DNA from 2 places in the Brachymonas moutaii (nom. illeg.) genome. Region 1 is predicted to be linked to the other one. Evidence: predicted binding sites of a transcription regulator. Region 1 holds the regulator's gene; the other holds the start of a gene.
What was found. The regulator sigma-54, encoded in region 1, starts transcription at its own class of promoters, with help from an activator protein. The targets are predictions, from matches to a motif close to TGGCANGNAANCTGCTTT.

Region 1 (3,795 bases):
CGCCACCCGGGCCGCCAGCAAGGGGGCGCGCGCCGCGTCGGCTCCCGTCACCACCCTGCGCTCCAGCGCCACCATCGGAGGCCGCCCATGAGCGATGCCGCTCCCGTATCTGCTCCGGCCGCCGACCTCCGCTGCGAGGGCGGCAGCCAGGGCCGTCCGCCTGCCGACGGCAGCGAACTGTGCGTGCGCCACCTCCAGAAGGCCTACGGCCGCCGCCGCGTCGTCAAGGACGTGTCCCTGAGCGTGCGCAAGGGCGAAGTCGTGGGCCTGCTCGGGCCCAACGGAGCCGGCAAGACCACCTCCTTCTACATGATCGTCGGCCTCATCCGGGCCGACGGCGGCGCCATCTCCATCGACGGCCAGCCCGTCGAGGACCTGCCCATCCACCGCCGCTCACGCATGGGCCTGAGCTACCTGCCGCAGGAAGCCTCCATCTTCCGCAAGCTCAACGTCGAGGACAACATCCGCGCCGTGCTGGAGCTCCAGGTCGATGCCCACGGCAAGCCGCTCGACCGCGCCACCATCGACACCCAGCTCGATGCCCTGCTCGCCGACCTGCACATCACCCACCTGCGCGACACCCCCGCGCTCGCACTCTCCGGGGGCGAGCGCCGCCGGGTCGAAATCGCCCGTGCCCTTGCCAGCCAGCCGCGCTTCATCCTGCTCGACGAGCCCTTCGCCGGCATCGACCCCATCGCCGTCATCGAAATCCAGAAGATCATCGCCTTCCTCAAGGCGCGCGGCATCGGCGTGCTCATCACCGACCACAACGTGCGCGAAACCCTGGGCATCTGCGACCACGCCTACATCATCAGCGAAGGGGCCGTGCTCGCCTCGGGCACGCCCGAGCAGATCGTCTCCAACGCCGAAGTGCGCCGTGTCTACCTCGGCGAACACTTCCGCATGTGAGCGGACTCCGTCCATGAGCCGCTTCCCGCTGTACCTTCCGAAGCCGCCCTCCGTGCCATGAAAGCAGGACTGCAGCTGCGCACCGCGCAGAACCTCTCCCTCACGCCGCAACTCCAGCAGTCCATCCGCCTGCTGCAGATCTCCACGCTCGACATGCAGCAGGAGATCGACCAGATGCTGGCCGACAACCCCTTCCTGGAGCAGGACACCAGCGCCGAGGACGCGGCAGCCTCCGAGTCGGAGCCCGACGCTGCTGGCCACGCATCCGGCGATGTCGATGCCACCACCGGCCCCAGCGCAGAGGCAGGCAGTGACGACGGCATGGGCGCCACAGCCGAAGGCGGCTACGACGACCCCGAAGGCGCCGACGCCCCCGACACCAGCGAAGTCCTCTCCAGCGACGCCCCCGACCACACCGACCTCGCCAACGCCCAGACCGACGACTGGAGCGCCGGCTCCACCCGCGACGACAGCCCCGCCACCTCGGGCGACGACGAAGTCCTCTCCAGCAGCAGCGACGGCGACGACGACTGGGACAGTCTGCGCGTGAGCAGCGCCGGCAGCAGCCATGACGACGACGAGGACGAGCCCTCCGCCATCGAGCGCGCCGGCTGCCACGAAAGCCTGCAGGACTGCCTGCACCGACAGGCCCTGGCCCTGCGCCTCGACACCAGCGAACAGGCCGCGCTGTACTTCCTCATCGAATCCCTCGACGACGACGGCTACCTCGAAGACACCCTCGGCGAACTCGCCCAGAGCCTGCAGGAGCGCAACCCCACCGGCGACCCCGAACGCGACGCCGAGGAGCACGCCGAACTCCTCCACCACCTCACCATGGCCCTGCGCCTGCTTCAGTCGCTCGACCCCGTCGGCGTCGGCGCGCGCGACCTGGCCGAATGCCTGCAGCTCCAGCTGCGTGCCCTCGACATCCCCGACGCCGACACCCCCCGCCTGCTCGCGCGCGAAGTCGCCCTCGACGTCTGCCGCCAGCCGCTCGACTACCTCGCCCGGCGCGACGTGCGCGGCCTCGGCAAGCTGCTGCCCTATTCGGCCGCGCACCTGCGCAGCGCCATGCAGCTCATCGCCACCCTCGAACCCAAGCCCGGCCGCGCCTTTGCCCAGACCGAGCGCAACATCGTCATCCCCGACGTGCTCGTGCGCGCCAACCAGGGCCGCGACGCCGCCAGCCGCCCCTGGAGCGTGCAGCTCAACCCCGCCGTCATGCCCCGCGTGCGCGTGCAGGAGATGTACGCCAGCGCCCTGCGCCACCACAAGGGCGAAGGCATCCAGGCCCTGCAGCAGCGCCTGCAGGAAGCCCGCTGGATGGTCAAGAGCATCCAGCAGCGCTTCGACACCATCCTGCGCGTGAGCACCGCCATCGTCGAGCGCCAGCACCGCTTCTTCGAGCAGGGCGTGCTGGCCATGGAACCCCTCGTCCTGCGCGAAATCGCCGACGAACTCGGCCTGCACGAATCCACCGTCAGCCGCGTCACCAGCGCCAAATACATGAGCACCCCCTGGGGCACCTTCGAGCTCAAGTACTTTTTCGCCTCGGGCCTCGCCAGCGAAGACGGCAGCACCACCAGCAGCACCGCCGTGCGCGCCATGATCGGGAAACTCATCGCCGACGAACCCCCCGCCAAGCCCCTCAGCGACAACCGCCTCTGCGAACTCCTCCAGGAACGCGGCGTCCAGTGCGCCCGCCGCACCGTAGCCAAATACCGCGAAGCCCTGCGCATCCCCCCAGCCCATCTGCGCAAGGTGCTGGGGTAGGGGAACGTTTCAAGCAACTCCGCCAACTGGCAACTCGCTACGACAAATTCGCCACACGCTTCAATGCCTTTCTGCAACTCGCATGCGCATTCATCTGGCTAATGTGAACACGCCCTAGTCGCCCGCCGCTGGCACGGCGATGGAGATGGCGACGTGCGCGGCTACGTGTCGAACACGCGCCAGACCTCGCATGCTGCGCTTCACCTTGGGCTCGCCTTGTCAAGATAGTTGACCAGGCTTTGCGACATGACAAGGGCGTGGGCCATCAGCGCATTTACCAGATTCTCGTGCCTGTTGATGTCCATGGAGAGCCCGCCAGCTTGGAAGATTGGCTGTTCGACCAAAACGATCACGCCGGCCACGTCGCCGCCACCGACATAGCTGGCGATCTGGGCCCTGGCCGCGGGCTCCCGGGCCTTATCGCCCGCCAAATTGGCCCACTTGAGAACGTCCTCGATCATCGTTTCTGAATTGTCAGTCTTTCCGTTCTTGTGAACGATGACGTGCCGAAACTTCTCAGCCATGCGGGTGTGAAGCCGGAGATTGATGCTGATCTGGTTTTCGACTTCAACCTTCGCGAGCTCAGGTAGCTTTTTCCGAAGCATGTCGATGATCAGAGGCACTTTCTTTTTGAGCTCGGACGGGGGCATCACCGCGTCAGCATCCTTGCTCAGGCGAAAGTGCGTGTGGTCCCCTCTGACGAGCTCATAGAGTGACACCACGAAGTCCTCAAACAGCTCGTAGGCCTCGACGAGCAGCCATTGGTACTGCTTGTTCTTGTGAAGGTAGACGAGCCTGACCGTCTCTTTAGGCGTCAGCCTTGCGTGCGAGTAGGGGGGAAGATGTGTCCCGTGTATGGATTCTGAAAAAAGAACAGTTCGTGGCTGCTGCCAAGCAACTTGCGAGCCTCCGAGGCTAGGCCAGCCAAGTCTCGGTCGCGAGCCTGCAAGCTCGCGATCATCTGCTTCGCAACGTTCGCGGAGAGTCGCTGATAGTGCTGGATGACGGCGACTTCGTTAAAGAACTTCTCAAGTCGGCTGTTATAGGGTTGAAGGTTCATCGACGTTGCATTCATTGTCAGGAGGTGAAGCGCCCCGGGTTTCGCAGAGGCCA
Region 2 (3,795 bases), on a different contig from region 1:
TGAAAGTCAAGAGGATGATGCTGTCCTGCATGGTGTGTGCTCCTGTTCGGAAGGTGGCAGAAAAAAGAAAAAGAAACTCTCTCCCGGTGGCCCTCTGCGGCGAAGCCTGGGCAGGTGGCCGGAGCCGGGACGGTGGCCCCATTGTGGCCCACCCAACGCGGCAGGCAAGGACGGATGCACAAAGATGCATCTGCCCGAGGGGCTGCCCCTGTCGCGTCTGCTGCCACCCCTGGTGGGCCCCTATGCGATGGCTGGGGGCTTGGAGGGGCGCTGCGGGCAGGGCGAGCCGGCGCTGCACTACAATTGAAAATCAGTGTCTTGCGCCCGCAGGCGGCGCGCGAGGCTGTGCGCAGGTCGCGGCAGGGCCGCACGGACGCGGTGCGTTGCGTGTGATCCCCGGCCCCCTGCTTGTCGGCATCCAGAGCATCCGGAATCACCATGCAAGTCTTGAAAGCACCCCAGGCCCAGGTTTTGAACGCCCTGCAATCGGTTGCGGGCATCGTGGAGCGGCGCCACACCCTGCCCATCCTGGCCAATGTGCTCCTGCGCAAGCATGGCGAAACGCTCCAGCTCATCACGAGCGACCTCGAAATCCAGATCCGCACCACGGCCGAGCTCGGCGGCGATCCGGGCGACTTCAGCACCACCGTGGGCGCGCGCAAGCTCATCGACATCCTGCGCACCATGCCGTCGGACCAGACCGTCACCCTCGAAACCAAGGACAGCAAGCTGCTCCTCAAGGGTGGCAAGAGCAAGTTCACGCTGCAGACCCTGCCGGCCGAGGACTTTCCGCTCGTGCAGGAATCGGCCAACTTCGGCCCCGTCTTCAGCGTGCCCCAGAAGACGCTCAAGCAGCTCCTCTCGCAGGTCTCCTTTGCCATGGCGGTGCACGACATCCGCTACTACCTCAACGGCATCCTGTTCGTGGCCGAGGGCAACACCCTGAGTCTCGTGGCCACCGACGGTCACCGGCTGGCCTTCAGCAGCGCCACGCTGGAAACCGAGGTGCCCAAGCAGGAAGTGATCCTTCCGCGCAAGACCGTGCTGGAGCTCCAGCGCCTGCTGAGCGACGCGGACGGCGCCATCGAGATGCAGTTCGCCAACAACCAGGCACGCTTCACCTTTGGCGGCATGGAGTTCGTCACCAAGCTCGTCGAGGGCAAGTTCCCCGACTACAACCGCGTCATTCCCAAGGACCACCACAACCACCTCACCGTGGGACGCCAGCCCTTCCTGAGCACGCTGCAGCGCATCGCCATTCTCACGAGCGACAAGTTCAAGGGCGTGCGCCTCACCCTCGAAAACAACACCCTGCGCGTGGCCTGCAACAATGCCGAGCAGGAAGAGGCCGTGGACGAGCTCGACGTGGACTACGAGGGCGACCCGATCGAGATCGGCTTCAACGTCACCTATCTCATGGACGTGCTGGGCAACATGGGCCAGGAAATGGTCACCGTGGCCCTGCAGGACGGCAACAGCTCGGCCCTGTTCACCATTCCCGACAACGACCGCTTCAAGTACGTCGTGATGCCCATGCGCATCTGAGCAGCGCACCGTTCCCCTTGCTCTGTGGCCCTCCGCGTGGAGGGCGTGGCTGCCGCCCCGGTCAGGGGAGGCAGCTTTTTTTTGCGTGCTCGCTCGCACGGCACAGCACAAGGCGAGGCGAGGCGAGGCGAGGCGAGGCGAAAGCGTCCACGCGCCATCCGAAATGGTGCATGAATCTCCCCTTCGGTGCATGCCGAGCGCCTGGGACACCGACGCTGGCATGGGGCCTGCGCAGCAGCGGGGAGCGTTCGGAGGCACGCCAGCGCCACCTCAAGTGCCGTCTGTCTGGCCCGCCGGGGCCGAAATCTTCCACGTTCCTCTGTCTGTCATGAAGGGAGATGCACGTCATCTGCATCTTTGGCATCGAATTTGCTTGTACTAGTCTACCCAGCAGCACACCGTGGCAATGGCGAGCTGCAATGCACCACTCTGGATCAACTGTGAAGGTATTTTTGACATGGCGAAACCGCGACTGGTACTGATAGGCAATGGCATGGCCGGCATGCGCACGGTGGAAGAGCTGCTGGCACTCGAGCCTGACATGTACGACATCACTGTCCTGGGCGAGGAACCCTATCCCAACTACAACCGCATCCTGCTGTCGCCCGTGCTGGCAGGAGAGCAGCAGGTCGAGGACATCATCCTCAACCAGGTGCAGTGGTATGCCGACCACGGCATCCAGCTCGAACTCAATACCAAGGTGTCCCACATTCACCGCGGCCGCCGCACCGTGGAGACCGAAGACGGACGCCAGTTCCCGTACGACCGTCTCCTGATCGCGACCGGCTCCAATCCCTTCATCCTGCCCGTGCCGGGCGCGGACCTGCCGGGGGTCATCAGCTACCGCGACATCAAGGACACCGAGGCCATGATCGAGGCCGCCCGCGTGTATCGCCATGCGATCGTGATCGGCGGCGGCCTGCTGGGCCTGGAGGCGGCCAACGGCCTCAAGCTGCGCGGCATGGATGTCACCGTGGTGCACATTGCGCCCTGGCTTCTGGAGCGCCAGCTCGACGAGACTGCCGCACGCCTGCTGCAGAAGTCGCTGGAGGACAAGGGCCTGCGCTTCCTGCTGCAGAAGCAGACGGCCGAGCTCGTGGCGGGTGAATCTGGGCGCGTGGCCGCCGTGCGCTTCAAGGACGGCGAGGTCGTGCCCGCCGATCTGGTGGTCATGGCCGTGGGCATTCGCCCCAACGTGACCGTGGCCGAGGCGGCCGGGCTGTACTGCAACCGCGGCATCGTGGTCAACGACACCATGCAGACCTATGACCCGCGCATCTATGCCGTGGGCGAGTGCGTCAACCACCGTGGCACGGCCTATGGCCTCGTGGCACCGCTGTTCGAGCAGGCCAAGGTCTGTGCCAACCACCTGGCCAACTTCGGCATCGGGCAGTACAAGGGCTCGGTGCTGTCGACCAAGCTCAAGGTCACGGGCATCGACCTGTTCTCGGCAGGAAACTTCATGGGCGGAGAGGGTACGGAGGAGATCGTGCTGTCCGACCCGGCCAGCGGCATGTACAAGAAGCTCGTCCTCAAGGACGACAAGCTGGTCGGGGCCTGCCTGTATGGAGACACGGCCGACGGCGCCTGGTACTTCAAGCTCCTGCGCGAACAGCGCGACATCGCCGACATGCGCGAGCAGATGATCTTTGGCGAGACCAACCTCGGCGACACCGGCCACCAGGGCCAGAACCGTGCGGCTGCCATGGCCGATACCGACGAGGTCTGCGGCTGCAACGGCGTGTGCAAGGGCACGATCGTCAAGGCGATCAAGGAAAAGGGCCTGTTCACCATCGACGAGGTCAAGAAGCACACCAAGGCGGCCAGCTCCTGCGGGTCCTGCTCCGGTCTGGTGGAGCAGATTCTCATGAACTGCCTGGGCAGCAGCTACGAGGAATCTCCCCGCCTCAAGCCCATCTGCGGCTGTACCAGCCACACCCACGAAGAAGTGCGCATGGCCATCCGCGAGCACAAGCTGCTCACGCACCGCCAGGTCTACGACTTCCTGGAATGGCGCACGCCCAATGGCTGTGCCAGCTGCCGCCCGGCCATCAACTACTACCTCGTGTCCACCTGGCCCCATGAGGCCACGGACGATCCGCAGAGCCGCTTCATCAACGAGCGCGCGCACGCCAACATCCAGAAGGACGGCACCTTCAGCGTGATCCCGCAGATGAAGGGCGGTGTCACCAGCCCTGAGCAGCTCCGCCGCATCGCCGACGTGGCCGACAAGTACGAAGTGCCCATGGT

Region 2: nirB (nitrite reductase large subunit NirB) is a predicted target of sigma-54. The motif match lies at 1,904-1,921, and genes of this name have one in related genera.

What each region holds. Positions count from the first base shown of each region.
Region 1 is NZ_JBNGEN010000007.1:77,165-80,959, forward strand. It holds gene lptA (lipopolysaccharide transport periplasmic protein LptA) at 1-91, shown strand, start outside; gene lptB (LPS export ABC transporter ATP-binding protein) at 88-909, shown strand; gene rpoN (RNA polymerase factor sigma-54) at 967-2,682, shown strand; gene ACP2WS_RS09015 (hypothetical protein) at 2,883-3,404, opposite strand; gene ACP2WS_RS09020 (hypothetical protein) at 3,497-3,742, opposite strand.
Region 2 is NZ_JBNGEN010000003.1:16,478-20,272, forward strand. It holds gene ACP2WS_RS05125 (hypothetical protein) at 1-31, opposite strand, end outside; gene ACP2WS_RS05130 (hypothetical protein) at 185-307, shown strand; gene dnaN (DNA polymerase III subunit beta) at 439-1,545, shown strand; gene nirB (nitrite reductase large subunit NirB) at 2,003-3,795, shown strand, end outside.